One region of the Paenibacillus sp. Lou8.1 genome, then DNA from elsewhere that is predicted to be linked to it. Evidence: riboswitches for the same ligand, from Rfam matches in the RefSeq annotation. Region 1 holds a riboswitch; each other region holds the start of a gene.
What was found. A riboswitch is a leader RNA that binds a small molecule or an ion and turns the genes downstream of it on or off. The one in region 1 is predicted to bind thiamine pyrophosphate.
Positions count from the first base shown of each region.

Region 2: linked by a shared signal. The riboswitch ahead of tenA (thiaminase II) and the one ahead of NLX78_RS14180 (ABC transporter substrate-binding protein) in region 1 are both predicted to bind thiamine pyrophosphate.
Region 3: linked by a shared signal. The riboswitch ahead of NLX78_RS03820 (thiamine phosphate synthase) and the one ahead of NLX78_RS14180 (ABC transporter substrate-binding protein) in region 1 are both predicted to bind thiamine pyrophosphate.
Region 4: linked by a shared signal. The riboswitch ahead of thiC (phosphomethylpyrimidine synthase ThiC) and the one ahead of NLX78_RS14180 (ABC transporter substrate-binding protein) in region 1 are both predicted to bind thiamine pyrophosphate.

Region 1 covers NZ_JANAVN010000009.1:52,801-60,646, forward strand. Annotated here, with positions in the region: gene NLX78_RS14165 (ABC transporter permease) at 1-365, opposite strand, end outside; gene NLX78_RS14170 (MTH1187 family thiamine-binding protein) at 362-655, opposite strand; gene NLX78_RS14175 (hypothetical protein) at 969-1,151, shown strand; gene NLX78_RS14180 (ABC transporter substrate-binding protein) at 1,159-2,202, opposite strand; TPP riboswitch at 2,395-2,504, opposite strand; gene NLX78_RS14185 (pyridoxamine 5'-phosphate oxidase family protein) at 2,775-3,209, shown strand; gene NLX78_RS14190 (bifunctional 2',3'-cyclic-nucleotide 2'-phosphodiesterase/3'-nucleotidase) at 3,431-5,533, shown strand; gene NLX78_RS14195 (EAL domain-containing protein) at 5,809-6,870, shown strand; gene NLX78_RS14200 (zinc-dependent alcohol dehydrogenase family protein) at 7,271-7,846, shown strand, end outside.
Region 2 covers NZ_JANAVN010000005.1:259,518-267,363, forward strand. Annotated here, with positions in the region: gene NLX78_RS09410 (LacI family DNA-binding transcriptional regulator) at 1-212, shown strand, start outside; gene NLX78_RS09415 (helix-turn-helix domain-containing protein) at 353-1,789, shown strand; gene NLX78_RS09420 (aspartyl-phosphate phosphatase Spo0E family protein) at 2,089-2,256, shown strand; gene thiE (thiamine phosphate synthase) at 2,201-2,914, opposite strand; gene thiD (bifunctional hydroxymethylpyrimidine kinase/phosphomethylpyrimidine kinase) at 2,911-3,741, opposite strand; gene thiM (hydroxyethylthiazole kinase) at 3,738-4,580, opposite strand; gene tenA (thiaminase II) at 4,656-5,345, opposite strand; TPP riboswitch at 5,483-5,585, opposite strand; gene NLX78_RS09445 (NAD-dependent malic enzyme) at 5,678-7,399, opposite strand; gene NLX78_RS09450 (glycosyltransferase) at 7,797-7,846, shown strand, end outside.
Region 3 covers NZ_JANAVN010000002.1:218,398-226,243, reverse strand. Annotated here, with positions in the region: gene NLX78_RS03845 (hypothetical protein) at 1-260, shown strand, start outside; gene NLX78_RS03840 (hypothetical protein) at 301-696, shown strand; gene NLX78_RS03835 (hypothetical protein) at 698-1,252, shown strand; gene NLX78_RS03830 (hypothetical protein) at 1,239-2,228, shown strand; gene NLX78_RS03825 (ABC-F family ATP-binding cassette domain-containing protein) at 2,600-4,153, shown strand; TPP riboswitch at 4,247-4,355, shown strand; gene NLX78_RS03820 (thiamine phosphate synthase) at 4,620-5,213, shown strand; gene thiO (glycine oxidase ThiO) at 5,278-6,426, shown strand; gene thiS (sulfur carrier protein ThiS) at 6,423-6,626, shown strand; gene NLX78_RS03805 (thiazole synthase) at 6,629-7,396, shown strand; gene NLX78_RS03800 (ThiF family adenylyltransferase) at 7,393-7,846, shown strand, end outside.
Region 4 covers NZ_JANAVN010000013.1:43,136-50,981, reverse strand. Annotated here, with positions in the region: gene NLX78_RS18550 (Fe-Mn family superoxide dismutase) at 1-970, opposite strand, end outside; gene NLX78_RS18545 (alpha/beta hydrolase) at 1,229-2,266, opposite strand; gene NLX78_RS18540 (IclR family transcriptional regulator) at 2,565-3,308, shown strand; TPP riboswitch at 3,463-3,575, shown strand; gene thiC (phosphomethylpyrimidine synthase ThiC) at 3,763-5,607, shown strand; gene NLX78_RS18530 (hypothetical protein) at 5,729-5,881, opposite strand; gene NLX78_RS18525 (YitT family protein) at 6,388-7,224, shown strand; gene NLX78_RS18520 (SdpI family protein) at 7,423-7,623, shown strand; gene NLX78_RS18515 (DUF1648 domain-containing protein) at 7,668-7,846, shown strand, end outside.

The sequences.
Region 1 (7,846 bases):
CCAAACCACACCATGAGCAACGGACCGAGGGCGATGATCGGAATGTTTTGGCTAAGGATCAAGAGCGGGTATAGAGCAGATTTGAGAAAAGGAATCGTATGAAGAACGATGGCGATCAGCAGTCCCGTAGCTGTCCCTATAGCGAATCCCGCAAGTGTCAGACGAATTGTAGCCCATGTATGGGTGCCAAGCAACGCCGATTGCGCCATGCCCTCTTGTACGATTAGGGATGGAGCTGGCAGCAGCCAGGATTCAATATGTAAATAGGAAACCGCCCCCTGCCAGGCCGTTAAAAAGAAGAGGACCGCCACAAGGGGCGGCCATACGCTTTTCCACCAGGATGCGTTCTTGCCTTTCGGATTCATGGGCGATATTTCTCGGTCAGCTTGTTCATGCTGATGCCTTGTGGGTTATGTGCGATTTTGATCTGTGAAATGACGCTGGGACTGCCCGCTTCCGTCAAAGCCTCGTGCATTTCTTTAACCACTTTCAGCAACTCGTCGAGCTCGCCCTCCATGGTCGTATCCAATGGATTCACCTGATATTTGACTCCGGAGCGCTGAATGACCTCAATCGCCTTATCTACATACGGGTAAGAGTCCTCGTTATTAGGAGTTTTAGGGATTACTTGAATACTGAGCAGTGTGTTAGCCATGAAAATTCACCTGTCCTTTATTGTGGAGTTGTTTTGAGAAAATAGGGTGGTTTAAGGCGGGGAGACCGCTTCGCGTTTCATTTGATCTTACGATCGCTGTTGCCGTGGGATTCTTTGAATAAATTTTAAAAGGTAAGAATCCCACGGCAAAGGCGAACGCTGCGCTTCTCCAGATTCAAATGAACCGCTACGCTGCCAACCGCCTTAAAAAGCACCTTAGTTTTTAAGCTAGGTTGTACGGTATTTTGTATTTTTCTCACATAAGCGCACCTGCTTTTGCGCTTAGACACTATGAGACTAAAGAATAAACCAAGTGGAACGAGAACGAAGTGGGCGGAATGGTGCTGTACAAGCGTTAGCGTTCGCCTTTGTACCCAGATTTCAACCTCTGGATATTCATAAAAGAAATCTGGGTACAACAGCGATGGGAAGCACCATCCGACTGCGTAGTGGAACTTCGTTCACTTCTCTAGTTCAGTCTTATTTAGCGTTTTAACAAATGATCAGCGCTTGGGCAAGAAGTCGTTTGTGAAGGCTTTATCCACTTCCAAAGGCTTGCTGAGCAGCTTGCGTTCGTACATCCAGTCCGAATAGTTTTGCCATACCTCCGCTTTTTGCACACCCCATTGCGCGGCATCGTCCTGATAACGCGGGCTCAGCCATTTTTGGCTGGCAAGTACCAGTTTTTTATCCAGCTCCGGTACAGCTTTGCTTAAGATGTCCGCGGCTTCATCTGGATGGGCGATAGTGTATTCATAGCCTTGTGCGGTAGCGTTCATGAACGCTTTTACCAGTTCTGGATCATTTTTTATTGTCTGTTCGTTGCTCACAATTACAGGTGTATAGTAATCGAGGCTTTTGGAATAATCTTTTACATACAGCATATCTAATGACTCACCTCGAAGCTGGGCCTCAATTCCGGTCCATGCGTAGAAAATCCAGGCAAAGTCGATATCCCGCTTCACGGCTGTAAAATAGTCTGCATTGCCCATGTTGACGATCTTCACTTTGCTCACATCGCCTTTGTCTGAATCCATGATGGATTTCATGACCGCTTCTTCTACGGGAGAGCCCCAACCGCCGTATTTTTTACCTTCAAAATCTTTGGGGCTCTTAATTCCGCGATCTACTGGGGCTGCGAAGCCTGAGGTATTATGCTGAATCACCGCAGCGATGGATACAAGCGGCACGCCTTGCGTACGAGCCTGTGTGACGCCTTCTTGGTAGCTAATACCAAAAGGTGCAGCATTAGAGGCAACCATTTGATCGGCTCCGCCTGAACCAGGTTGAATAATTTGGACATTCAAACCCGCTTTTTCGTAAAATCCTTTGTCCTTGGCAACATAGAGTCCCGTATGATTCGTATTGGGTGTCCAGTCGAGCACGACTTTAACATCTTTGAGCTCCTTTGCCGGAGTAGACGTTTGAGTGTTGGTAGCGGGAGCCGCTTCTTGGGATGTGGAGGGACTTCCACCGCAAGCGGTCAGGGTCAAGGCCATGAGCCACAGACTGATCAGTCCCAGGCTTAACATTTTCATGCGCTTCATCGTTGTGTTCTCTCCTTTAATTACCCGTTATCCGTCCAATCAGACAGCTTATGTTCCCCATTTTCATAAAAATAACATCTGCCGGACGCGATCTTTCCAACAACTTAATCTTCAACAAAAAAAGCGCCCCGAGGTTCCGGGACGCTTGCGCTTGTATATACCAAAGTAAGGGATGGTCCTATGTAAAAAAGGCACATCTTGCTTAAGCATTCCTACGCTGGCATTACCCAGATCAGGTTGTAAGGGTCAGTGTCTTGGGACACACTCTCAGCCGGCCGATTCCAGCACCCCTGGCATTGTAAGGTTTAATGGGTTCATTTATTCGGGTTTACTACGACGATTATATGCCTTGAATGCGGGTCTGTCCAGCATGGAGGAAGAGATGGCGGTTCATTTGCCGAACGATAGGGTACACTTTTACTGTGAGCTTTGATCTGAAAATGAGCATGCATCAATCCGATCTGATCGGGTCATGTTATTTTCAGAACAGCTGTGCAGGTAGGTTCAGATGGGCTGGTGCCCAATGGCATGGCCGTAGAGAATTCTAATTCGTGAAAAGGAGTTGTTGTACTGTGGGTAAAACGGAAACATTGGATCGTAGCCAACTAGAACAAGCCATTGTGAAGGCTTTGGATAACAACAAATTTTGCTCGTTAGGTACGGTAGAGGGTGGCAAACCGAAAGTACGCTATATGGCCCTTTTTAACGATGGAATGAACATTCATCTGGCGACAGATCGCAAAACGCATAAAGTGGATGAGCTAAAGGATAATCCGAATGCTTATCTGCTGCTGGGTTATGAAGTTGGCGGTACAAAGGAAGTCGTAGAAGTGGAGGCTACTGTCCAGATTACAGCTGATGAAGGGCTGCGCAAACAAGTGTGGAACGATTCCTTGAAGGAATGGTTTTCCGGACCGGATGATCCCGATTATGTCATTCTGGACGTGAATCCGACTCGCATTGAGTATGTGGGTCAGCAAACGGAGCGCCAAGTGTGGAATAAATAATGAGAATATAAATGGATAAACCAGTGAATCTCCGAGTTTTTTAGGAGGTTTGCTGGTTTTTTTATTTTTGAGAGAATTAATTATTTTTTCATAAATAATTTAAGTGAATGACTACTCTTTTGTCTGGCGTTGGATTAAAATAGAAATGGTGGGTTCAAGGCTTACATATATGTGCAAAAGTATGTATATGAGGCATACACCTTAATGAGGAGGGGTATATTTTGTTATTTCGTAAAAATTGGTTTAAAGGGTTTACAGCAATAGTTGTAGCTTGTAGCATGCTGGTGTTTTCGGCCGCTCCATCCTGGGCAGCTAGCGATTCTCGCGATAGCGCTACGGTGAATTTGCGGATCATGGAAACAACGGATATTCATGCGTCGCTGATGAACTATGATTACTATTCAGACAAAGAAACCAACGAATATGGCTTGATTAGCACAGCTTGTTTGATCCAACAGGCGCGCAGTGAAACAAGAAACAGCATGCTGTTCGATAACGGTGATTTGTTACAGGGCAATCCATTAGGCGATTATATGGCCAGAAACAAAACCTATGAAAAAGAAGGCGGTGTCCATCCAGTCTACAAGATGATGAACTTGATGGGCTATGATGCGGCGACAGTGGGCAACCACGAATTCAACTATGGTCTCGATTTTCTGGAAAAATCGCTCAAGGGAGCCGATTTCCCTTACGTAAATGCGAATGTTTATGTTGATAAGGGGGGGCAAGCTACTAAAAATTATTTTACCCCTTATCAAATTCTTGATAAAACGGTAACGGATGAGAAAGGTGAAGAGCATACGCTCAGAGTGGGTGTCATCGGCTTGGTCACACCTCAAATTATGCAGTGGGATGAAGCCAATTTGAAGGATAAAGTCGTTACGAAGGATATTGTGGAAACGGCGAAAAAGTTTATTCCTCAAATGAAGACGGAAGGTGCTGACATTATTGTCGTGCTTGCGCACACAGGTTATGAGGATGTGCCGCAAACGCCAATGATGGAGAATGCCGTTAAATATTTAAGCCAGGTGGACGGAATTAACGCTATTCTGTTTGGGCATGCTCATAAATCTTTCCCTGGTCCTGATTTTAAAGAAATGAAGGGTGTAGATCTAGATAAAGGAACCATTAACGGCGTACCGGCCGTGGAAGCTTCCTCATGGGGCAAGGAGCTGGGTATTATTGACCTGAGCCTGGAAAAGAAAAACCGCGAGTGGAACGTAACAAACTCTCAGTCTGAAGTACGTCCGGTTGTGAATACCACTAACCAGGCTGTGCAGTTTACTCCTGACTACAAACTGACAGATTCGATCAAGGAAGAGCATCAAGGAACCTTGGATTATATTCGTCAACCTGTCGGAACAACGACTGCACCGATTACCAGCTATTTTGCATTAGTGCAGGACGATCCTTCTATTCAAATCGTGACGAATGCACAGAAATGGTATGTTCAAAACCATCTTAAAGGAACTGAATACGAAAAACTTCCCGTATTGTCGGCAGGCGCTCCATTCAAGGCCGGCGGTCGAAACGGAGCCGAGTATTACACCAATATTCCTGAAGGTACGGTAGCGATTAAAAACGTATCCGACCTGTATGTGTATCCGAACACGGTTCATGCTGTAGAAGTGACCGGTGCTGAAATTCAGGAATGGCTGGAGTGGTCTGCAGGTCAGTTCAACCGCATTGATCCAAAGCAAACTGAGGAGCAATCGCTGATTAACAAAGATTTCCCAACCTACAATTTTGATGTCATTGACGGTGTGAATTACCAGATTGATGTAACTCAGCCTGCACGATATGATGCCAAGGGAACTATTATTGATTCTTCAGCTCATCGTATCAAGGATCTGCAATACAATGGAAAGGCTATAGATCCTGCACAGAAATTTATCGTGGCCACCAATAACTATCGTGCTTCCTCATCCAAACTGGCTAACCCAGATGGCAAACGAATTGTGATGGCAGCACCGGATGAAAGTCGTCAGGTCATTGTTGACTATATCCGTACGAACGGAACGATTAATCCAGCGGCGGATGGCAACTGGTCTATTGCTCCTTTTGGTCAGGCAAAGGTTACTTTCGAGTCCTCTCCTGATGCCAAAGACGTGCTGGCAGGAAATCAACAAATTTCATTCTTGAGCAGCGCGGCAGACGGCTTTGCCAAATACAGCTTAAAAGCTGGCGCTAAGCCTAGTGCAGCAACGACTCCCGTAAAGGAAGCTGTGGCTCCCGCGAAAGCAACAGCAAAGCCAGCTGTTAAAACGACCAAACCCGCGACTGTTAAACCAGCTAAAACAACGAAGCCAAAGGCGTCCAAATAACTTCGAACTTTAGTTTTCAATCAATATCAGAGTGAAGCAGCAAGTCTCTTTAACCAAGAGATTTTCTGCTTTTTTTAATGTCAAAAACAACAGCCCCCGAATTTATCATGAGTGCAAAAAGTTTTCTATTTTTGTCGAATATATACTTAAGTCCTAAGTTGTCGTTAAGAATAAGCTAGTTTTTTGTAAAAACACGTAGTTATATAGTACTTTTGTTCTAGTTATTTGTGATATAATGGTGAAAAAACCGGAAAATTGTTCCGAGGAGGACCATTATGACATGCAGCAATTGCAGCATCATATTACCTATTAAGGATCAAGGATTGCTCAGAATTAGGCATTCCAGGGTGTCGCTTACTCCAGCATTAGATGGTTTGGGTATGCTATCGGAACAAATGAAGCAGGAACATGAGCGTGAGGGTGGCATAGAGTTTCGCTATGACAGCCGTTCAGAGCTGGAACAGCTGGTTAACGGACTGGCTCGTCTGCCGCAGGAATACTTGAACCAAATGCAAGTTGTGGTGACCGGCCTGCATCATGTCGAAGGATATGAGGAGTGGCTTTTATTTAGTCAATTGCAAGCCAGACTGCAACATCCGGATATCGTGAATATCATTAAGGATCAGAGTTTTTCCAGCCATATGCAACCTATTGTTGACCACAAGCTGGATATTATCGGGTTTGAGTTTTTACTGCGTCCGTCACATGCGGAGAGACCTTTTCAGCCTTTCCGACTGTTTGAAATCGCCCGTGAAGCTGGTTTGCATGCTCATCTGGATCGCTCGGCTCGTATTTCCGCTATTGAAAAAAGTGCAACATGCCTTCCGGCGGGAATTAAACGTTTTATTAACTTTCTCCCTTCGACCATTTATAATCCGGCTTATTGCTTGAATCACACCTTTGAGACGATTGATCACTTATCCATGAATACGAAGGATTTTGTATTTGAGGTCGTAGAAACGGAAGAAATAGACGACCTTAATTTTTTGCATCATATCTTTGATCAATATCGCAATCGAGGAGTTTCGGTAGCGCTGGACGATGTGGGGGCAGGTTATTCTACGACAGAGCTTATGAATTGCCTTCAGCCGGATTATGTTAAAATTGACCGCAGTATAATTGACGGCTGTCATAGTAACAGTGATCAGAAGCGGCAAATTACAGGGATTGTAGAATCGGCTTTTCGTTTTGGAGGCCAAGTGTTGGCTGAAGGCGTAGAGCAGATGGAGGATTTTGAATTTTGCCGTGAAGCAGGTGTATCACTGGCTCAGGGTTATTTGTTTGGCAAGCCGGAGCCCGGTCCGCCCTCCAATTTTATACTTAGTAGCGTAATATAAGTCAGGAACAAATTTAAGTAGACGTAGTTTATAAAAGTTGGAGCTTAAATAAGGCTGTGGCATAAGCAAATTCCAATTCTATTGGACAGTGCTTATATCACCATTAATGTAAAAAAAACGCGAGTTGCAGAGGTTATCTCACCTTTGCAACTCGCGTTTTTTGGTCATGCTTGCCTCACCTGAGCAAGTTCTGGACAAGCGAAGCCACCCAGTCTCGAATTTACTTGGTAAGGAACGTTAAAAGCCTGGAACAGTTTACGACCATTTTTATTTTTAAAGTAAAGATTGACGTTTTGAAGACAATTGGATACAGTGTATTACATAGGAAACAGTGTTTCTTACGTAATACACTGTATCCATACTAGGTAAAAAATTTAACATTACAGGGAGGACTACCAAAATGAAAGCAGTGCAACTGAAAAATGGTTTTGGCTTTGAAGAGTTAACCTTGACGGAACTTGACATACCGGTGCCAGGACGGCTGGAAGTTCTGATCCGCATAAGGGCAGCGTCTCTGAATTACCGAGATTTGGTAATCATTAACGGAGTAATGCCAATCGGCATTCAATTTCCCTTCATTCCGTTATCTGATGGAGCGGGTGAAATTGTAGCTGTGGGCGAAGGGGTGACAAAATTTCAGATTGGACAAAGGGTAGCGGCAAATTTACAACAGAAATTCATTGGCGGGAGCACGAGAGCGGAGGTCTTAAAGGACAGTCTGGGAGGCCCACTCAGTGGAGTGGCGTCTGAATATATCGTTCTGCATGAAGAAGGGGTCGTCGCCATTCCGGATCACCTTTCTTGGGAGGAGGCTTCCACCTTGCCGATTGCGGCATTAACCGCATGGAGCATGCTGATGGAATCCGGTGGGCTGCGAGCGGGGGATACGGTGCTCTTGCAAGGAACAGGCGGTGTTTCCATCTTTGGGCTTCAATTCTCTCTGATGGCGGGAGCAAGGGTAATTATCACATCGAGC
Region 2 (7,846 bases), on a different contig from region 1:
CGCGTAGGCTAGGTGTTTCTGTACCGAGTGATTTTGCAGTAGTAGGCTTTGATAACACCGAAATCTCGCATTTGCTTGATTTAACTACGATTCATTACCCGATAGACAAGCAAGCTGAGAATGCGTTCATTATGATTCGAAATGCCCTCGAAGGGCTGGATGAAACGATACATCATCTGGAATTCAAATTAGTAGAGCGAGCGACCACCTGATTCCAAAAGGGACCTCATGTTAGTGGTTATTAATTTCCATATTAAAGTTTATATAGTAGGAATAATGGAAGAAAAATGTTGACACATGTTAAAACTTGGTGAATAATTTGAGGTGAAAGTATAAAATTTGGATTTTTTGTATGAAGGGTGGTTATGACTTGGGACATACACCTACGATTTTGACGAAGTTAGAGGATTATTTAGGGGAAAACAATTTGACGCTGGCACAATTTGCCGAACATTCAGGTGTTCATCAAAGAACACTTAATAATTGGATTGCCAAGCATCGTCCTGTTGCTATACATCAGCTTGATCGAATCACTTGGGCTATGGGACTAACAGAAGGTTTTTTTTACGAACTATACATAGATAACTACATCATTGAGCGTTCCCCGGATTGGAGGCGAATTGAGCCGTTGTTGTTTCGCTGTGCGGAACTGGACAAGTTGGATGCTATACAGCTTGTAGTGGGACATATTATGGACAACCTTCTATATTCCCCAAAGTTATTTGATGCAGCAGAAAAATTATTCGCACAAGGTCAGCACAATGCTGCATTGTTGCTCTACGAAGGGATTGCGGAAGGCGAGAAGTACCAGCATTCTGAACGTTTGGCTACTTGTCAGTATCGTATGTTTACCATTCAGGTGGGTAACAATCAGATTCGAAATCTCAAGGCGGCTACACGATTTGAACCCTTTGTCGAACGTCTGAATGAAATAGATCAACTCGATGCGTTAAAAGATTTGGCGAATGTGTATCGTTCTCTGCGTGAATGGGACAAGCTCGATGCAACTGCTCGAAAAATGAGAGCCAAAGCGGAGATCCAATATTCTTTGAAGCATCAACAGAAAAAGCGAGAGTGGGAGGAGTCTGAAAAGAGGCTGAGTCGCCCGATGTTTGTGTACATTACCTATGCTGATTTACTGTGTGCGAGTGTCTGTGAAGCCCAAGGCGATTATCAGCAAGCATTACAATTTACAAATGCATACGCAGATTTAGATTGGGTGATCGAGACAGACCAGAAAACTCAACACTGGGTCAACTTGTTCAAGCATTGGGCAGAAGGTAATACTTATGTAAATAAACTCCTATCTGGAGATACGAATGTGCTTCCTCATTATGTTGAATATATTGCATCCACATCAATCACTACCGAGAATGAAAAGCTATCCAAGTTGCTGAACGTTATGATAGCTGCTAACCGATATGCAATAGATATCAATGATGTCCTTTCACGTTTTGAAGTGGAGATTAATTCTTTTGCTCTGCTATCACAATCTACTGATATGTACACCCAACAAGTGATGCCGGATTATTTTGCATGGTTTGGTTATGAACTGGCTTATTACTATTTAAGACGGGGAATGTTCAATGATGGCTTTAAACACTTAATATATGCATTGGTAAAAGCCCACATACTAAATAATGAGACTTATTTTATAAACTGTACGGGACTTTTTGCACATTTCCAAGCACATGCGCTTCCCGAAACAAGGGAAGAGTATTTCAAACTATTAGAAAAGGTGTGGTTAGACAATGTTGAAAAAAATGATTCTGCTGGTCATCGCAGCTAGCTTCTTGTTTATTTTATCAATGCCTGTTCAGTCGCATAACCAAAATCAAAGAATAACGCCTCAAGTACAAATTGGAGGTGCTTAAAACGGTTAGGTTGTATGTTCTAATATTTATTGAATCTTTTTATGAAAAAGAGCCTCGGTCCCGCTTTATTAGTGGAGACGGAGGCTTTTTTTACGTGGATTTTGGGGTTTCGCTGTTTATGCAAACTTTTGTGATGTTCTTTTTTTGTTAGGCGCATCATTTGAAAATCCAAAAAACGTCTTTTTGTTATAAAATATGACATATAGGAGGGATCATGCTGATGAATCAAAGTGTGACTTTACTTTGTGTCGAAAGAGCTAGGAAGAAACTGTACCAGGTCCAGAAAAAGTATGGATTTTTAACACATCCCAAAGTAATAGAACAATCTAAAAAGCTGGATGATCTGTTGAATCAATATCAAACATGTAGATCGGATCATTGAGAAATGAGACCATATTTTTCTTTAATTCCTTGACCGCACCTCTAACCTGCTCTGTCTGTGTCACGGCTGAAATCACCGCTACACCATCTGCACCTGCACGTGCGACTTCCTCAACACGGTCCACTGTAATACCTCCGATCCCAACAATCGGCACATCAATTCCCGCTTTACGCATCTCATATAAAATTGCCGGTCCCTGTACGGCATGGGCATCATCTTTCGAGATGGTGGGATAGATTGGTCCGACGCCGAGATAATCAGCACCTTGCAGGATGGCTCGACGTGCTTCCTCGATGGTATGGGCGGAGACGCCTAAAATTCGATTTCCGATTCGCTTGCGGACGGAATCGGCGGATTCATCGTCCTGACCGATGTGAACACCGTCGGCGTCGAGTTCAAGAGCCAACTCCACATCGTCATTGATGATGAAGGGGACACCAGCGTGACGGCACAGTTCCTGTAGCTGGCGCGCAAGTTCGAACATAGGAACGCCCGTTAACGCGCCGAGACCCTTTTCTCGGAACTGGACCATGGTTGCTCCGCCAGCCAGAGCCTCCTGCACGACCCAGCCTGGTTCCGCGAGGCAATTCACGCTTCCAAGCACCAGGTATATCTGTAGATGGCGGCGCACCACCTCTGACAATATTCTGCCGCTCATAGAAGCATCTCCTGACGACGTCGGTAGGCCCAATGATTGGTTGGGCCGTGTCCCTGTCCCAGACACAACGTATCCTCAATTGCCGCCTGGATGAAGGCTTTGCCATTCGAGATAGCCTCCGGTACAGACATCCCTTTCCCTAATTCCGCGGTAATCGCTGCCGAGAAAGTGCACCCTGTTCCGTGTGTATGGACAGTCCGTACTCGCTTGCCGCTCAGCTCTATAAAGGCGGTTCCGTCAAAAAGCAGGTCAACAATCTGTCCGCTGATCTCGCTCTCGTCAGCGTGGCCACCCTTGATCACAACGAATTTTGGTCCCATACTGCTAATATGTCTCGCAGCCTCGCGGCGATCCTCCATCGTATGGATACTGATCCCTGTCAGGGCTTCCGCCTCCGGGATATTCGGTGTAACGACCAGGGCCAAGGGGAGCAGGTCGTCCTTCAAAGCCTGCACCGCTTCCAGCTGCAGCAGTTCAGCGCCTCCCTTGGCAATCATCACGGGATCGACGACGACCTTTTTCCAGCCGAACCTTCGGATCTGCTCGCTCACAAGACGGATGATGCCGGCATTAAACAGCATGCCAGTCTTCAGGGCATCCACTCCAAGGTCTAATCCTACAGCTTCGATCTGTTCCGCTGTTGCTTCCTCTGGTAGCGGATATACGCCGTGGACCCCTAAGGTATTCTGTACGGTAATGGCCGTAATAGCCGACATGCCGTACACGCCAAGTTCTTGAAAGGTTTTGAGATCAGCTTGAATTCCAGCCCCGCCGCCACTGTCTGAACCAGCAATCGTCAGCGCTCTGGGTACACGAACGTCTGTCATCGCGCACCACCTGCTGCTGTTGTTCCGGCTTCATGGATCGAGACATGCCCCTCTAGTGAACCTGTATGCAGTTTGGCCAGCTCGTCGAGAAAGGCAATCTGGAAGCTGCCGGGCCCCAGCTCTGCGGTACGTGCTGCGGCTCGAGAAGCTGCTGCACCGTAAAATGCCAAACCTGCTGTACCGGCGAGCAGCAGGTTGGGTTCAACAGCTGCAAAGGCACCTAACACAGAGGTCAGCAGGCAGCCTGCTCCGGTTACCTTCGTGAGGAGCGCGTCTCCGCCGCTAATCATTCGTGCTTCGGCCCCATCGGTGATGACATCCTCTTTTCCAGTAATGACAACCATCGTATTGAGCGTTCGAGCAGCCCGAATTGCCAGATCGACATGGCCGCTGTCAGCACTGTCACCGGCATCTACGCCTTTAATCTCACGCGCTTCTCCAACAAGATGTGCGACTTCGGCTGCATTGCCCCGCACCAATGAGATTTTGACTTCACTCAGGATTCGCAGTGCCGATTCAGTTCTAAAGCTCGTTGCTCCCGCACCGACCGGATCTAGCAGCACCGGAACACCGTGTGCATTCGCCGATTGTCCAGCAATGATCATGGCATCCACCAGTTCGCGGTTCAGTGTACCGATGTTTAACACGACGGCACCTGCTATTTTTGCCATATCTGCTACTTCCTCAGGTGCATAGGCCATCACCGGGGAGGCGCCCAATGCATACAGGCCGTTGGCCGTAAAGTTGGTGACTACCACATTGGTCATATTGTGAACGAGGGGTTTGGTGTTTTGTACCTTCGTCAGGAGATCCGAATAGCTTTTTTCCCATGTACTCATAATGATTATCCTCTCTATAGTTGGTAGTTCAACAGGGCATTTAACCGTACTTCACGAATCGAATTGCCAGGCTAACTATTCCAAGACCGTTACCTGCATCTGGACTGGCCATTCTTCTTGCGTATAAGCCATGTCCCAGAACTTATATTCCAGCTGGCAGCTCAGTATAAAATGCTCAATCATCCGCTCCCGCTCAGCAGCCGTTGCGTCTTCCGCCCAAGCATCTACACGTTCTCGGAACTTGAGTGTTGTATCATCAAGCTGGTCTCCATAGAAGCCCATCCATTCATAGAACGGATGAGACTCATCCGGCTTTACTTCATCCAGCAGCCTGCGACCAATCTCGGCATACGTCCACATACATGGCAGCAGCACAGCCAAGATCTCGCCCAGGCTACCCTCATGCGCAACCGTCAGCATGTGACGGATATAGTGATGAGCCGACGGAGCGAGCGGATATCCCTGCAACTCTTCATAGGTCACCCCTGCGACAGCACAGAAATTTTGATGCGGATGAACCTCGCTGTGGAGAATAAAAGAGATTTGTTCATTAAATACAGCCATGTCCTCCCGATTCGTGCATTTGGAGATTGCGATGCCGTATATCCGCATGTATGCGTTCAAATATTCAAAGTCCTGTTTTACATAGTGAATCAGCTGTCCCCTTGTCAAACTTCCTTCAGCAATACCTCTCACAAAGGGGTGCTCAAAAATCGCTTGAAAAATGCCGTCCGCCTGCCGACGGAGTTCTTGTGTAAAACTCAATTTCCCCACCTCCATCAAATTGAAGAGCAAGAAGTCCTGTAAGAATATAATTCCGGAACAACGCTAAAAAGCCGCCCCGGAAAAATGGAGCGGCTTCAACAATAGGCCCAATACGCAAAAAAACGTTTGAAACCTTATATACGAAGGCTCCACTTTCCTACGCTAGTACGAACTAGATCAGGTTCAAAGGGTCCAAGATACGTTCTTGTCTCAGCCATAGCGGCTCCCCTAGTGGACTTCTATTCTTTTGACTATTACTGTACATACGTTCATACGCTATGTCAAACATAGTGTGCAAAATATGAAATTTCCTCTAGTTAGGTGTTTTGAGCTTAGTGAGGGTGATGAATTACACTTTCCACAGCTTTGACCTTGGCATATTCCGGTTTCCACATTACATCCCGTATAGCTTGTTCCACATCTGAAATGTGCGCCTGGGCTACCTGATCCTGTATCGCGGCTTTTGCAACCGCAATCGCAACAGCGTACGAAACTTCGCGTAATTTTCGGATATGAGGGAGTAGTGCACCGCCAGGCGTATTCGAATCTACACCATTGGCAACAGCAACTGCTGCCGCTGTAAACATCGCAGGGGTAATCCTTTTGGCTTTAACCACAATCGCACCCAGACCCAGTCCCGGAAAAACAAAGGCATTGTTCGCCTGTCCAATCTCAAATTTCGTACCGTTATAGGTGACGGGCTCAAAAGGACTTCCGGTTGCAATCAGTGCTTTGCCATCGGTCCACCGTATCAAATCCTCGGGTACTGCTTCTGCAAGGTTTGTAGGATTGGACATGGGCATAATGATCGGGCGTTCTACATGTTTCGCCATCTCCTTGATGATCTCTTCAGAAAAGGCACCTGCTACACCGGAAGTTCCAATCAATATCGTAGGCTTCACCTGACGGATGACCTCTAGCAGTGGTATTTTGCCGTCACCCGATCGGGTCCATGAGCTGATTTCATCCTTTTTGCGCACATACGGTTTCTGATACTCCAATACGTCTTCCATATCTTCCATTAACAGCCCGCGATAATCAAAGGCCCAAAAGGACTTGAAGGAATCTTCTGCGGAAAGGCCGTCCTCAATCATAGCACCCCGAATTTGATCAGCGTTACCGATTCCTGCTGCCCCTGGGCCGAAAACAAGTATTTTTTGTTCACGCAGCGGAGTCTTGGTGACATCCACCGCCGAAAGAATCGCAGCCAAGGTCACCGCTCCTGTACCTTGTATATCATCGTTGAAGGTGAGTATGCTTTGACCGTATTTTCCTATAATATGGCGTGCATTTACGCTGCCCACATCTTCCCAATGTAAAAGCGCCTTTGGGAATTGCGCTAACGTTTTGCTGATAAAAGTATCAATAAACTGGTTATAGGCTTCTCCGCGAACCCGTTTATGGCGGTTTCCGATGTACAGTGGATCATTCAGCAGCTTTTCATTATTTGTACCTACATCCAGTACAATTGGCAGCACCCGCCCGGGATGAATGCCTGCCGCAGCCGTATACACTGCAAGCTTGCCGATAGCAATGTTAATACCCCCGACGCCCCAGTCACCAATCCCTAAAATACTTTCGGAATCTGTCACGACGATCAGATCCACATCATGGCCACTCAAACCAGAATTATGGAATGCTTGTCCAATACCGTTCGGGTTATCTATCGACAAATATATGCCTCCAGGGCGGTTGTACTCGTGACTATATTCTTGAATCGCGGTTCCTACGGTCGGCGTGTAGACTACGGGCAGCATTTCACTCAAATGATCGGTTAGCAGCCGGTAGTAGAGTACGACATTTCGGTTGTGAAGGTCGTTGAGAGAAGCATTTTTTCGCAGCATGGTGGGTTGTGCCAGAAACTGCTGATATGCCCGTACGCTCTGTTTCTCTAATGAAAGGACGGTGGGAGGAAGGATTCCTTCCAAACCCAGTTCTTTGCGTTCTTCTTCTGTAAAAGCGACACCTTTGTTCAAAAGGGGATTTGCCAACACATCCTTTCCCCGCAATGGAGTAGATAATGAGCCATCGCGATTGACATAAAAAGCTTCCATAGAAAGACCTTCTTTCTCTTCATTTTCATAACTATTCATAACGAAAGATGACATGTTGTCCATAGTATGGACGTGCAAATATGTTTTATTCTTGCATTTATCTATGACAAAATAACCATATTTGTTTCTTTCTAATGATATAAAAGAACTAACTTTCAATATAGATTCGCTAACCATTCCTGATGATTTTGGTTCTAATGAATCAGGTCTAAATGCTCTGTTTTTATCAAATATGAAAATTAGTTTTTCTTCTCTTATCTCCATATATATCATGGAGTGTCAGTTATTTTGTTAAGGAAATATGAAGTATTTGGACATTAATTTAACTCCTATAAGCAAACATTCTTAATTCTTTTTCAACAAAATAGAACTATTCGGAGGAAAAGGAGAGGTTTGTGTGCAGGGACCTATAGCCATTTTTAGCGATAACGACAGGGCTATTGATTA
Region 3 (7,846 bases), on a different contig from region 1:
TTCAGGGGAAGGACCAATTCGGCATTCAGATTAAAACCGGTAAAAATATGGCAGGCCAGTGGTACGGTAATGCTCTGAACATTAGCCCAGACAGTGAACAGTATGGCGCAGTGAATGGTGGCAGTGATAAGACTGGGAAAATCACGAATACGCTTAATGAGAAAGAGAATGAATACGTAAATCCAAGTGGCAAATTCAAGGCTGAAATCGTAAAGGACAAATCGAACGTTGTCCGTGGGTTGTTGTTTACCCAGTCCTAAGCACTACAGCAAAGATAATAATCATAAGGGGGATGAGAGTATGTCTGATCACGCTTCAAGTATGCTGAGGCTTGGTGTGTCAGTTATTCTGTTCATAACCGCATGTGTAACGGCAGCAGACTTGTCCAGCCAGCTGGATGGTGCACTGGAATTAAGATCACAGCAAGAGGAGCATTCTGAAGGGCGAATAGCCCGTACTGCTGGGGTGGGATTGCCGGAACGGATTAAAGGAACACAGGTCATACAGGCAATTCGCATGAACTTACAGGAGGGGATTTCGGTTCAAGTCGACGGGACAGAGTACGATGTGTATTCTGAACCATTTGAGCCTGATGTATCTGCCCTGGATACTTCCTCTTTATATTCCATGTATCCACAGCGTAATGGGAATGGGGACATAACATCTGTACGTTTTGAGAAATTGGGGGAAGACTGAAGTGGTTCAAACAATATCCAAGTTGTTGGGGACGCTGCTCGCTGTATTGCTTTTGTACATCGTACCCGCAGTTCAAGCTGCTGAACGGCAGGATGATATATCCGGGTTAAATACATATCATTCAACTGTACGTTTTGTTGATATGGTAAGAACCAAAGGTTACATTACACCGACGATGTATAACGATTTTATGCGTGATCTGGAATTGACAGGCAATACGTACGAAGTTGACTTGGAGCATATGCACAAAAAGTATGTACCGGACTATGCAGATGCCGCGAAGCCAGACAGTTTTCTAGGCAACTATGAAACTGTATATGATGGGTACTATAATCCGCAAATCTTGCCTGTACTGTTTCCTGACAATCAGCAGCCAAAATCAGATCAGACACGTCGGTATACCTTGATGGCCGGGGATTATTTTACGGTCCGGTTACATAATACGAATCGGACTCCTGCGAACTTGTACAAATCATGGCTTCTCGGTGAGGCAGATAGCGGCAAGCCGGCAGTTACAGCTTCTTACGGGGGCATGGTTCTGAATGAAGATTACTGATTTTGCAGTCATATTTATACTTTTGTTTTTGCCCTTTGGTGTAGTTAGTGACTTACGGGTGCAGAATCAGCGTGAAGTGCAGCAGCTAGAAATGAAATATACGTCGGCTCTCCGTACCGCAGTTCAGGATGCAGGGGTCGTGCTCTCACAGAATGAACGTCAGGAACGCGAGGCCGGATACGGATCGGATAAGTTTTTTCGTGTAGATAAAGAAGCAGCGCTGAACACGTTCCTGCATACCCTTTTTCTTAATGTAGGCATTGATGAGGATATAGTAGCACAACGTGCATTATTGGATTATATACCAGCCATTGTAATTCTGGATTATGACGGTTATTATGCGTTCACTTCAGAAGCCTATACAGACGAGCGTGGACAAGCTGCTATTGCCCACAAATGGAGCGAAAAAAAGCCATATGCCTATGTTGATTCAGTAGGCAACAGTGTGGGGTTCAGCTTGGATAATTATGTGCACGCATACGATGCGCGGAATCACAGGTGGGTGGAGGGTTTTCAAAAGGAACTTCAGGATCAGACTCCTATATCTTTACTGAATAATTCAGAAGCTTTTGAGCAAATACGTCGTTCCACTATTGTTGGCAGCGTTCAAGAGGACCTGGCGCGAATGATTAATGTCCATAATGAAAAAGCTGCACGTAACGGCATATCCTATACATTCACACTACCGATCATTCCGCAAGAGGAGTGGTACAACACGATAGATGATGTGGGTCTGATCGCGTTTATCCAAGGCATTCCGGTCGGAGACAGGTATTACAATAACTATGGATTTGGTGGTGGGAGAGTCGTCAGAAAGCAAGACATTATCGGTGGCATAGAACCAGAAACTAGAATGAAATATTTTTATAGAGATTCATGTCCAGCTCCCTTTAAAGCGAGTGAACGTTTTACGGATGAAAAATCTGCAGCAGCTGCGGGATACTTTGAGTACAAATGTTATAATGGCTTAAAATAATCACCCTCATGGGTGGTCAGGCTGTCGAGAAACCCCCTGTTTTTTTGCAGGGGGTTTAAAACTGTCTTAGTGGTCTAAAAACTAGGGTCCTCAGATCGTTTTAAATCGATTTTTATTTTAAAAGATGCGTCTCCCCATATAAAAATAGAAGTGTCGAAAAGTCCTCTAGACTTTCTCGACACTCTGATCACCCTCATGGGTGGTTTTTGTTTTTTTAGGCAGATCCATACCAAAAAACCTTAAAATTCACTGTTTTCAATATTCCGATATGGTTGTAGAATGTGCTACAATAAAGCTTTGAAAGAAACGAAATGCATATGAAATAAGAACAGTCGGCAGCGCCGATGACAATAAGGAGCCAAAAACAGCTTATGAGTTTATTGACTGTAGAAAATGTATCCCACAACTTTGGGGACCGCGCATTATTTAAAAATGTTTCCTTTCGATTGCTTGCGGGGGAACGTGTAGGTTTGGTAGGAGCTAACGGTGTTGGTAAATCGACACTCATGAACATTCTCACTGGAAAATTGCTTAAGGATGAGGGTAAAGTGGAATGGACTCCACGTGTACGTTACGGTTATCTGGATCAGCACACCAAGCTGACACCGGGCAAAACGGTACGTGATGTATTAAAAGACGCTTTTCTTCCTTTGTTGGAATTGGAAAAGGAAATGATGCAGATTACTGACAAAATGGGGGATGCTTCTCCTGAAGAGTTGGAAGTGTTGCTGGAACAGATGGGTGAAATTCAGGAGCAACTGGATATGGGGGATTTTTACCTCATTGATGTGAAGGTTGAAGAAATGGCGAATGGACTAGGTCTGTCGGCCATAGGACTGGATCGGGATGTATCTGCACTTAGCGGCGGGCAACGGACAAAGGTGCTTCTTGCTAAGTTGCTGCTGGAAAAACCGAATGTCCTGCTGCTGGATGAGCCTACCAACTACTTGGATGTAGAGCATATTGAATGGCTTACGCGCTATTTGAAGGATTATCCCTATGCTTTTATCCTTATTTCACATGATACTGAGTTTATGAACCAGGTCGTTAATGTTATTTACCATCTTGAATTTGCCAAGATGACCCGTTATTCAGCTAACTATGAAAAGTTTCTTGAAATGGCGGATCTGAACAAAGCTCAGCATATTGATGCTTATGAGAAGCAACAGGACTTTATTAAGAAACAAGAAGATTTTATTCAGCGTAATAAAGCGCGTGCTTCTACCTCAGGCAGAGCAAAGAGCCGTGAAAAGCAGCTTGATCGGATCGAACGTATTGATAAGCCTGAAGAAGCCGCAAAACCAACCTTTCAATTCAAAGAGGCACGTGCAAGCGGAAAGACGGTATTTGAGGGTATTGATTTTGAGATTGGTTATACACATGCCCTTTTGCCTAAGATGTCCATGACGATTGAACGTGGCGAAAAAATTGCAATTGTCGGCTACAACGGTGTCGGTAAATCGACATTGCTCAAAACCATATTGGGAAAAATTCCGCCAATCAGTGGAAAAACCTATCAAGGTGATTTTTTGCAGCCCGCTTATTTTGAGCAGGAAGTAAAGGCAGAGAAAATTACACCGATTGACGATGTGTGGAATGAATTTCCGCATTTGAACCAGCATGAAGTACGAGCGCATTTGGCGCGCTGCGGTTTGAAAAATGAGCATATCACACGTCCGCTATCTGCGCTTAGTGGTGGAGAACAGGCTAAAGTCCGTCTTTGCAAACTGTTAATGCGTGAAAGCAACTGGGTATTGTTCGATGAGCCTACCAACCACTTGGATGTTAAAGCAAAGGATGAGCTGAAACGTGCCTTGAAGGAATACAAAGGGACGGTATTGCTTGTATCTCACGAACCGGACTTTTACGAGGATTGGGTAACCAAAACGTGGAATGTGGAAGAGTGGTCAAGTAAAGTTAACTAAAATCAGTTAAATCCAGTTCTGCATATTTCACACGAAGTGGGGTTTGCAGAATTAGGAAAATATGCTAAGCTATCTATAGCTTATACAATAAAATAGTCACACTAGGGGAGCCGCCCATGCGGCTGAGACGGAATAAATGGATTTCGGACCCTTTGCACCTGATCTGGGTTATGCCAGCGTAGGGAAGTGAGCGCCGTACAAACAAGGCAACACCATCTTTATTTTGTTTGTGCGTGGGACGATACACGTATACGGATATCATGGTCCGTTCGATTATTGGACGTTCGTTAAACCACTTCCTTGGGGAAGTGGTTTTTTTGCGTTTCGTTCATTTTAAGTTGTTCGAGCTTCCGTAGACGGATTCACATACAATCCCCTTTCATTACTGCTGGTAGACGTGGCTGCTAAGCTTAGATCCTTTAATCCAATGTGAGGTGAAGACAAAATCGAATTACACGCAATTTCAATGGAAAAGGGCACTTTTGCACAAGCCGCCCGAGTGGCTGCTATGATTTGTCCGTATGTTCATTATGTACACGCACGTTTAAAACAGAATGGTGCCTCTGCATTGCTTTCTTTGACTCGCAGCATGGTGGAGCAGGAAGTTCCTTTGCAACAAATTGTAGTAAATGATCGTGTGGATGTAGCTTTACTTACTTTGGTTGGAACCGTCCAGCTACCAGCTAATGGATTACCTGTTGTGGATGTGAAAAGCCTACTTTCAAAGAGTACACGCTGTGGAGTGTCTGTGCATTCCTTGGAGGAGGCGCAGACTGCCGAGCAGGCAGGAGCAGACTATGTACTTTATGGTCACGTATATGAGACCCATTGTAAGCCCGGTATTGTACCGCGGGGTTTAGCTCAGCTTGAACATATTTGCAGGCTGTCGAACATTCCGGTGATCGCGCTGGGCGGCATACAACCGCACCATATCCCGGAGCTTTATATGGCCGGAGCAAGCGGAATTGCGGTGATGTCTGGTATATGGGAGGCTGAGTCGCCCGTTGCAGCTGCGATGGAATATAGGCGAATGGCAGATCTTGTAGTTCACAGCTTGTAGCGAGAAAACGAGAGTAGAGGCAAGCTGAAAGCAGAATGGTTGATGGAGAGGAGACACGGAACAAATGCTAAAGATACACACAGAGGCAAGAGCGATAGGACATGCTGAATGCTTGGTCATAGGTGGAGGTGTCATCGGCAGTTCCATTGCTTATCATGTGGCCAAGGAGGGAAGAAGTACGATCATGCTGGAACGATTGATCCCGGGTGAGGGAGCCTCAGGAGCAGCGGTTGGAATGCTGGCAGCGGAAAGTGAAGAGTTCACCGACTCTGAGCTGGCACGATTTGCTCGCAGAAGTCGAGATGCATTCCCTGAGCTTGTCTGTGATCTGGAGCGTTTGTCGGGTATTTCGGTGGAATTCCGTACAGAAGGATTTGTGACCCCTTTCCGTACGGAAACTGAAGGCCAAAAACGCTGGAAAGCTGCTAAAACGCGAGAGGATGATTGTCCTATCTGGTGGGATGCGAGGGAATTGGCCCGACGAATTCCAGGTTTGGATGAACAAGCGATCGGAGCAATATATCGTTCAAAGGAGACACAAGTGGCTCCTGTCCAGCTTTGTCGTGCTTATGCAGGTGCTGCTGCGGTGCTGGGAGCAACGGTATGGTCTGGTACACGGGCAGAGCAACTGGTCATACAGGATGGTCGAGTTTGCGGTGTCCGAACAGATAGCGGCTTTTTTTCCTGCGATCAGGTCATTATTGCTGGAGGCTTGGATAGCATGAAATTACTGGCGCAGGTTGGGTTTGAATATCCACTTTATCCGGTCAAGGGCGAAGCGGTAGCGGTCTCCTTGAAGGATCACCCATTAGAATACACCATTTATGCTGATGATATTTACCTCGTGCCTAAACAGAATAACGAGCTTTGGATTGGGGCAACGAGCCTTCCGCATCAATATGACGAAGAAGTGACCGTAGGAGGCTTGGAGGGGTTGCTGGCACGTGCCTCTGCCTGGCTGCCGCGCGTCCGTGAAGCTTCTTTTATACGCGCTTGGGCGGGCTTACGTCCGCAGGCTGCATCAGGTCACCCTTTTATAGGCACTGTTCCTGGGGTCGAGGGCGTATATGCTGCAGTCGGGCATTATCGCAACGGTGTCCTGCTGAGTGATGCTACCGGGCGTGCGATGGCAGCTATGCTTAATGGGGCTGGTGCAGCAGAACTTGGGATAAGTAGTTTTTCTTCTGAGCTCCTCAAGGAGAAAAGCATATGAAGCTGACGATTAACGGCCAGAGCATGACCTTTTCTAATCGAATCACTCATGTGAATCAATTGCTACATGAGCTTGATGTAAAGGTGAAAACCGTAGTGGTGGAGCTGAATCGGCATATATTGAGCCGTGAAGATCATGATGAAGCGGTACTGAAGGATGGAGATTGCCTAGAAATTGTACATTTTGTGGGAGGCGGTTGATCATGTTAACCATTGGAAAAGCATCTTTTACGTCGAGGTTGTTGTTGGGAACAGGAAAATTCTCTGATCTGGATATTCAATCCCAAGCCGTAGAGGCTGCTGAGACGGAAATATTGACGTTTGCTGTACGGAGATTGAACTTGGAGGAACGGGATAAGCAGCATTTTCTCGATATGCTGGATTTGAGCCGGTATACACTTCTTCCCAACACAGCAGGGGCTACAACAGCAGAGGAGGCGATTCGTATTGCCAAATTGGCAAAAGCCTCCGGCCTGTGCGATATGATTAAGGTGGAAGTCATTGGGGATAGCAAGACACTGCTCCCTGACCCTTTTGAAACGTTGAAAGCTAGTGATAAGCTGTTAGAAGAAGGCTTTATCGTGCTGCCCTACATATCGGACGATGTGATTCTAGCAAAGAGGCTACAAGAGCTTGGAGTACACGCCGTTATGCCTGGAGCCTCACCGATTGGTACAGGACATGGTTTGCTCAATCCGTTTTCATTAGAGCTAATTATTGAACAGGCGGAGGTTCCGGTTATTGTCGATGCGGGTATTCGCTCACCCGGTGACGCGGCAATGGCGATGCAGTTAGGGGCAGATGCTGTTTTGTTGAACACAGCCGTATCAGGAGCGAAGGACCCAGTAAAAATGGCCGAGGCCATGAAACTGGCTGTTCGTGCTGGAAGGTATGGTTTTGAGGCGGGGATGATTCCTGTAAAACGTTACGCTTCAGCAAGCAGTCCGACAGAAGGTATGGTTCAGGCATGAAGGTAACTGACAAATCCGGTGCAGGAGAAACACATCCAAGTGACCGTTATTCCAGACAGGAAAGATTCGCGCCCTTTGGACCGACAGGACAACGCCGGCTTGCTTCTTCCCACGTACTAATCATAGGTGTCGGAGCGTTAGGTACAGGTATTGCGGAAACACTCGTTCGCGGGGGCGTAGGTACAGTGAGCCTCGTAGACCGGGATTATGTGGAATGGAGCAATTTGCAGCGCCAGCAGCTTTTTCAGGAAAGTGATGCTGCGCAAAGATATCCCAAAGCAGTAGCTGCTCAGCGAAGATTAAAGGATATTAATTCGGAAACGGTTATACATGGACATGTACTGGATGTCGGGGTGGAAGAGCTGGAAGAGTTGATCCAGGGGGTAGATCTCATGATGGATGCAACCGATAATTTCGATACCCGACTTCTTATGAACGACATGGCACTCA
Region 4 (7,846 bases), on a different contig from region 1:
CGTTGAATGCCAGTTCCCGTTCCCAATGCTTTACGAGGTCAAAATCACCTGTTTTTCGAGCTTCTTCCAGCTTCTTTTCCGCTTTATTCAGGTCATTCACATAGCTCAAATGATGCTTGTTATGGTGAATACGCATTGTTTTCTCATCAATATACGGTTCAAGCGCATTATAGGGGTAAGGGAGCGGCGGTAGCCGATGTCCCCCAATAGGAACCGACCGGCCGATTGTGGTTTTTTCCGTTGCCGAAGGTTGCGCCTGGCTGGACTTGACGCCTTTAGTCGTCCATGCGCCTTCTCCCCTTATGTCTGCCTGCCGTTCTCGAAGTTCTTCCTCTGGGTAATTCTCACCCTCTGTAGCTACATGATACAACCTAGCAGCCCTTGCGATGGAGCCAGGTTCCTGAAAGGGGGTTGTCGAGATCAGGAAATATTGGCTTTCATGTGCCGCGTGTAATACAACTCCGGCGGATTTTGGTTGCTGACGCAATGCATGACTGTGCTCGCTTAGCAGCCCGAGCTGCCGTACATACTCCTGTGACTGACGGTTTGCGGTTTGCAGCAAATCGTCCAGTCGACGATTTAATTCTTGTGAGTCAAGCTGAGAGTTTGAGGCTGACTCTGACAATGGCATTTTTACAGATGATGATGTGTCTAATCCCCTTGACTGTTTAGAATGTTCAGTGAATTCGTGTGTATGTGCTTGTGGAGCAGCTGACATCTGTTTCCATTCCTGATGCCACGCCTGATCTGCCGGATCGAGTGCGCTCCGTTGCTCTTCAAGCAACTCTATGGCGGTGCGTTCCGTCTGTTCGAATACAGTCCGCCAATCATCCAGCAGCCGTACATAAGTAGGCTCCAGTCCCTCGGTAGCGGATTTAATCACTTCCACATGCCAACTTTCCTGCTGCTTCCAATGCCGAATTTCCTCCAGCACACGTAAGGGCAGGAAAGACCCATAAGTACTCAGCATCGTATTTTACCTCCCGTATCCCACTATGGCTATCCGGCCGATCTGGCAGATCTGCCCTGGATGCATACGTACCCAGTATATTCACTGTCTCATCGGAAATATGTCTATGAACTCCCTTAATCCGGTCACATCTGTTAGGTAAAACAATGAATACCCATGGAACACGAAAAAGAAGCCCAGCTACGGCACGGGTTAAGTGTCCATAGACAGGCTTCTTCAAGGGGAAGAATAGAATATAGTTCTTCGAAAAATAATTTTTTACTTCGTATTCGTTTGTTTGTGGGCATCAGCGGTGGTTTTCTTGTCCTCCAGCTCCTGTACACTGCTTAGAAACGTCGATACCCGTCGCAAATATTCACGCGGGTGCTCTCTGAAAATAAGCTCATGTATCCCGTTTTTAACAATCCATACACTGGAAAGCGGGTTGGTTTGATTGGCAGCGAGCTTTTCCGCAATAGGATAAGGAGCTTTTTCATCCTGTGTACCATGCACAAACATGATCGGGAACGGGTAGTTTTCCTTTTTAACCTCCTGATATGGAATCTGATGCAAGCTGGTGCCGTTCAAAATTGGAAACAGCAACTCCAGAATTTCCAAAGACGGATGTCTTGGCAGATTAATTTGATTGTGAATGTTATGGTACAGCGTATCCGGTTCCAGCAGGAAGGTGCTGTCCAAAATCATTGCGTCCACATCTTTGGTTTGCAAGCCCGCCTGAAGAGCGGTGCCTGCTCCCATGGAGAAGCCCCATACGATAATCTCCGATGAGCCGCGTTGCTTCGCAAGCTGAATTGCTCCGAGGAGCTGTTGGGATTCTGCTTTGCCTCCGGTTGCGACTGCTTTGCTGTTTTGTGACGCAAATCCATAATCGAACATGACCACATTAAAGTTCAAACTGTGGGCATAATGCGCCAGATCATACATGGGAATCCAGCTTTCTTCGCGGTTAGCCCCATAACCATGGCTGAAAATAATCGTTTTCCGCGATTGATCCGCCGGGATATACCAGCCTTGTACCATGCGGCTACCATCCTTGGCAGGGAAGCTAACTTCCTCATAAGGCATGCTTTTGGCCTGCATCGGATTAGAGTACAGCGGTGCAACGGTGGGATTCGTAAGTACCCATGCGATGTAAGCATGCAAGGCAATAAAACAAAACAACAGAAAAAAGACGACCGACAGCAGCAGAGCAATCACAACGTGCTTGAACCGCAGCAGACGGGGATTAAAGAGTGGGGTGGACGGCTCCTGAACAGCGGTCTGTAGCTGAGCGTTGCGCTGGGATGTCGAAATCATGTAAGAGCCTCCTTATATAAAATTGATCTTCGTTTCATAGAATTTAGGTATAATTCCACTTGAAAATAGTAGTGTAGATCCGTATAGATACCTATTATCGTATGATGGGGATTATCCAAAGTCAACGCCTGAACCGGAAAAGTAAAAATGATGCAAAGAATTGTCGATGTTTGTTCTCGTTCTGTAATATGGTTGTCACAAAAACATCGGTTTACAGTAGCCGCGACTATTCTATATAATTTATGTAACCATGTTTCATAGTGTGAAACGAATATGGATACAAGAGGAGCGGTTCACGATGGAAGACCGTAAATTAACCGTTCGCGCTGTAGAGCGTGCACTTGATATACTGCTGTGTTTTACCGCAAATTCGGATCTTGGCCTGACGGAGATTGCCTCCAAAATTGGTCTACATAAAAGCACGGTTCATCGGCTGCTGACTACGTTGGAGGATCGGGGCTTTGTCGTTCGGAATGCCGAAACGGAAAAATATCGACTTGGCTTCCGTATTTGGGAGCTATCCACGCATTTGTCCCAAAGTGACGAGCCGGCGGTGTTGTTACAACCTGCAATGGAAGGACTACGTGACCGTCTGGGCGAGACGGTCAGCTTGTACTTACGGGACGGCAGCATGCGTATTCGCATACAAGCCGTGCAGAGCAATCAGGCGATCCGCAGGGTTGCGCCTGTAGGTGCGCGTATGCCGCTGGCTGTAGGGGCCTCCAGCAAGGTGCTGGCGGCCTTTATGCCGCCGCAGGAGCTGGAAGCCCTGCTAAGCGGGGATGAATGGCCGCCCTCAGTAGACCCGGAGGTCTATAAAGCTCAGCTGCAGGACATTCGCGAGAAGGGCTATGCGACCAGCTATGAAGAACGGGAGCCAGGGGCTGCTGCTGTGGCAGCGCCAATTGTGAACCGGAAGGGACAGGTCACTGCGGCTTTATCTGTATCTGGCCCGGTCAGTCGACTTGCACCCGAGACGCTACATGACTTTGCTCCGATTTTGATCGAAGCGGCGAAGGAAATGGGGCTTATGCTTCCGTAATAAGAATGAACACAGTTGAAGCAAGCAGAGTGATTTGATGGAGAACGTCTCCTTGGTAAAGGGAACCTAAAAGGGTTGCCAAAGCCATAAATTTGAAGTAGTCTGGTAAGGAAGGCGGGATGTCTGTTATATCCGCCTCATGTGAATAAAGTATCACAGTTACTGGGGGAGCCTGTAATGCCGGGCTGAGATGGAATCGTGCAAGATTCCGGACCCTTTGCACCTGATCTGGATCATACCAGCGTAGGGAAGTAATCGGCCATTGAAATGTATACGCGGCTGCTGTCTACGGTGACGCATTGGAATATCATTATTCCACATGCGTACTGTCTGGATAGCTGCCTCGTTAGATTAGCCGGTTCCCTGGGGAACCGGCTTTTTTGCATAGATCAGCGCCACCCTGGGAATGGTTCCGGATCGGTGTGTCATTTCATCGAAACGGGAGGAATGGACAATGAAGCCGACAGAAGCAGAAGGAACAAAAGGAACAGAATTGAAATCAGCAGAAGTAAGATTGGTAGGAACAAAAGAAGTTGAGGTAGAGAAGACAAACGGGGAGCAAGCCAGTGGGGTAACGCCCTTTCCAGGAAGCCGTAAGGTATATATTCAAGGCTCGCGGCCGGACATTGCCGTGCCAGAGCGCGAAATTGCTCTTCATCCTACACATACGCCGCAGGGCACGGAGCATCATGAGCCATTGCGTGTATATGATACAAGCGGTCCCATGACCGACGAAGCCTATCAGGTCGATATCCGTCAGGGCCTGCCTCCATTCCGGCGAGCTTGGGCCCTGGAACGGGGCGATGTGGAGGCTTACGAGGGACGCGCCGTCAAGCCGGAGGATAATGGACTGAAACCTGGCTCCAAACGGGAGACAGTGGAATTTCCCGGCGTGACCAACCGTCCGCTTCGTGCTTCGCAAGGGCGTACAGTGACGCAAATGCATTATGCGCGGCAAGGGATCATTACGCCCGAAATGGAATTTGCGGCGATCCGCGAAGGGGTGGAGCCTGAGTTTGTACGGCAGGAATTGGCGGCTGGACGAGCCATTTTGCCTTCGAATATCAATCACCCGGAAAGTGAGCCAATGGTCATTGGGCGTCATTTTCACGTGAAGATCAATGCGAACATTGGTAATTCTGCGGTTACCTCCTCCATCGAGGAGGAAGTGGAGAAAATGACTTGGGCTGTGCGTTGGGGCTCGGATACGGTTATGGACCTGTCCACAGGCCGTAATATCCATACAACACGTGAATGGATCATTCGGAATTCTCCTGTACCGATTGGGACTGTGCCGCTGTATCAGGCACTTGAAAAGGTAAACGGTGAAGCAGAAGCGCTGACGTGGGAGTTGTATCGCGATACGCTGATTGAGCAGGCGGAGCAGGGAGTGGACTACTTTACAATTCATGCGGGTGTATTGCTGCGGTATATTCCGATGACGGCGAATAGAATGACGGGAATTGTGTCCCGGGGTGGGTCAATCATGGCAGCCTGGTGCCTTGCGCACCATCAGGAGAATTTTTTGTATACACATTTTGAAGAAATTTGCGAAATTATGAAAGCCTATGATGTGGCCTTTTCTCTCGGGGATGGTCTACGTCCGGGTAGTATCTATGATGCGAATGATGAAGCACAGTTTGCAGAGCTGGAAACGTTGGGCGAGCTAACGCAAATCGCATGGAAGCATGATGTTCAGGTCATGATTGAAGGGCCGGGACATGTCCCTATGCATAAAATCAAAGAGAATGTGGATTTACAAATGGAGATTTGTAAGGAGGCTCCTTTCTATACCTTGGGACCGCTCACGACGGATATTGCCCCCGGATATGATCATATTACCTCAGCCATCGGGGCGGCGATGATCGGTTGGTTCGGGACGTCCATGCTGTGCTATGTTACGCCCAAGGAGCATTTGGGTCTGCCCAATAAGGATGATGTCCGTGAGGGTGTCATTACCTACAAAATTGCGGCACATGCTGCCGATCTGGCGAAGGGGCATCCACGAGCGCAGCAGCGGGATGATGCTTTGTCCAAGGCGCGCTTTGAGTTCCGCTGGCGGGATCAGTTCAATCTGTCGCTTGATCCCGAGCGTGCCTTATCCTACCATGATGAAACGCTACCGGCAGAGGGCGCCAAGGAAGCACATTTTTGCTCGATGTGCGGCCCTAAATTTTGTAGTATGCGTATCACTCAGGACATTCGCGCCTATGCAGCGGATAAGGGGCTGGACACTCAAGAAGCAGTAGCCGCGGGGATGCGCGAGAAGGCAGAGCAGTATCGGGATGGAGGTCAGTAAAACGAACGTGGGAGTTTAGGGACAAATGAATTAAAAAAGCCGTGGTTCTCTACAGTCGATGTAGGAAACTACGGCTTTTTAGCTTATGTAAAGCGGATCATGCAACCGGATAAACGGCGCCTTATTTTTTACCCATTTTTTCATTTAAAATATCCTGAAAGCTGAGCTTCTTCTCCGAGCTATCTTCTTTCTTCTGCATACTCACCGCGTTGGCACGTTGGTATTGGTGGTGAAAGGGCATCAGGGTGTGGACGGTTAAGTTCATTGTATTCATGTAGGTCATTCCTCCAATTCCATATTGTCAAATTCAGATTGAGTTGCTTAGGACGTCTGTATAGGACTATTTGTATGTACTTGATGTCGTAATGCTATGTAGGTTGCTTGGTAATGTTTCAATCATTATACCCACATTTTTTCAAAGTAAAACGCTTTTGACATAAAACAGGAAGATGGTCATATGTGTCCAAAATGTTGATTAGGAGGATGGTCGTTTTAGAGGAAAATGTGCCTAGGTCTAAAACAAGGGCTAGAGGCCCGTTTTCTTAGTTTAGCAGTCGGGATTGTGTTATTTTGTCGAATAACCTTGTAAAAGGACAATTTTGCGGAATCCAAGTCAGGATTGAGGCAGTCTGGTGGCGAATTAAAGTGTCAAAGTTGTATTGACTTTATGTTTGGTAGTAGATACCATGAACTGGTTGTCAGCGTATTTTGACAACAAGAGTCAGCCAATCCATCTGGCGATTCATCCTTTGAAATGTTAGAGAAAGGATTAGAGCATATATGAAAAAAAGTATTGCAGATATTGCATTTATTATTCTGGGTGCATTTTTTTTCGCACTAGCTGTTAATCTGTTTGTGATTCCGAATGAGTTTGGGGAGGGGGGCGTTACTGGCGTCACGATCATCCTGTACTACCTGTTTCAGTGGTCTCCCTCGATCGTCAATCTGGTGATTAATGGCTTGCTGTTGATTGTCGGATATAAATTTTTGGACAAGAGAACGACCCTGTACACTATAATTGCGGTCGCCTTTAACTCGCTGTTTTTACATTTAACGGTCAACTGGCGGATTGATTCGCATGAACCGACGATTAATGCTGTATTTGCCGGAGTTTTGGTGGGGGTCGGCATTGGCTTAATCGTACGGGTAGGTGGCACAACGGCAGGAACGGTCATTTTAGCCCGGATTGCCAACAAGTATCTGGATTGGAATATCAGCTATGGCCTGCTGTTTTTTGATTTGATTGTCGCGTTCTCTTCTTATTTTATTATTGGTCCAGAAAAATTGATGCTAACTATCGTTATTTTGTACGTTGGTACGAAGGTGATGGACTTCATGATCGAAGGACTGAACCCGAAAAAAGCAGTCATGATCATTTCGGAGCACCAAGATAAAATTGCCGAGATGGTCATTACGAAAATGGATCGTGGAGTTACCGTGCTGTCAGGCCACGGATATTACACTAAAAATCCAAAAGAAGTGCTGTATATCGTCATTAGTAAACAAGAGGTGTCAGCGCTTAAAAAGATAGTGAAAGCCATCGACACAGCAGCGTTTATCACCATTCATGACGTGCGAGACGTGTTCGGAGAGGGTTTTCTGGATATTTCGAAGTAACTCGCATGCGCGAAGGTAAGGTTATAAGAGAACATAGTTGGAAGTCGGTCCTGAGGGATCGGCTTTTTGTTTTTGTGATGTTTCTTCCATTTTTGGTATTGGAAAATATGCATAATAAAGAGAAATCACTCAATTCCTGTTATACGGAGGGTTTGGCGGGATGAAAAATAAGGGTAATTATGACGTAAGTTTCCTTGGCTGCTTTCGAATGAAAGCGCTTGGAAGAAAACGCATCGTATCTCTGCTTATATTTGGATAGCCTTTGGCTTAATCGGGATCGCTATAGGATTAGGACAAGAAGTTAATGTGTATATGGTGCTCGTTTCTTGTTTGCCGACGATGATTAGTTTTATTACTTCTCTCTTTCTAAGCCATAGGTATAAAAATATAGACTGCTGATATCTGTATAATGCAGATCGATTTAGCATATTAGGGGGATTTCTATGAGAAGTAAATTAAATTTTTCTAATGTATTGTCTTTTCTTATTTCTGTTTTGCCTTTCATTATCTACCTTTTCATGTATCCGAGAATGCCTAGGAATGTAGCAATCCACTACAATTTCAATGATGTGGCTGACCGTTTTGTTGACAAATCCTCCCCTGAGGTATGGTTGTTGTGTGG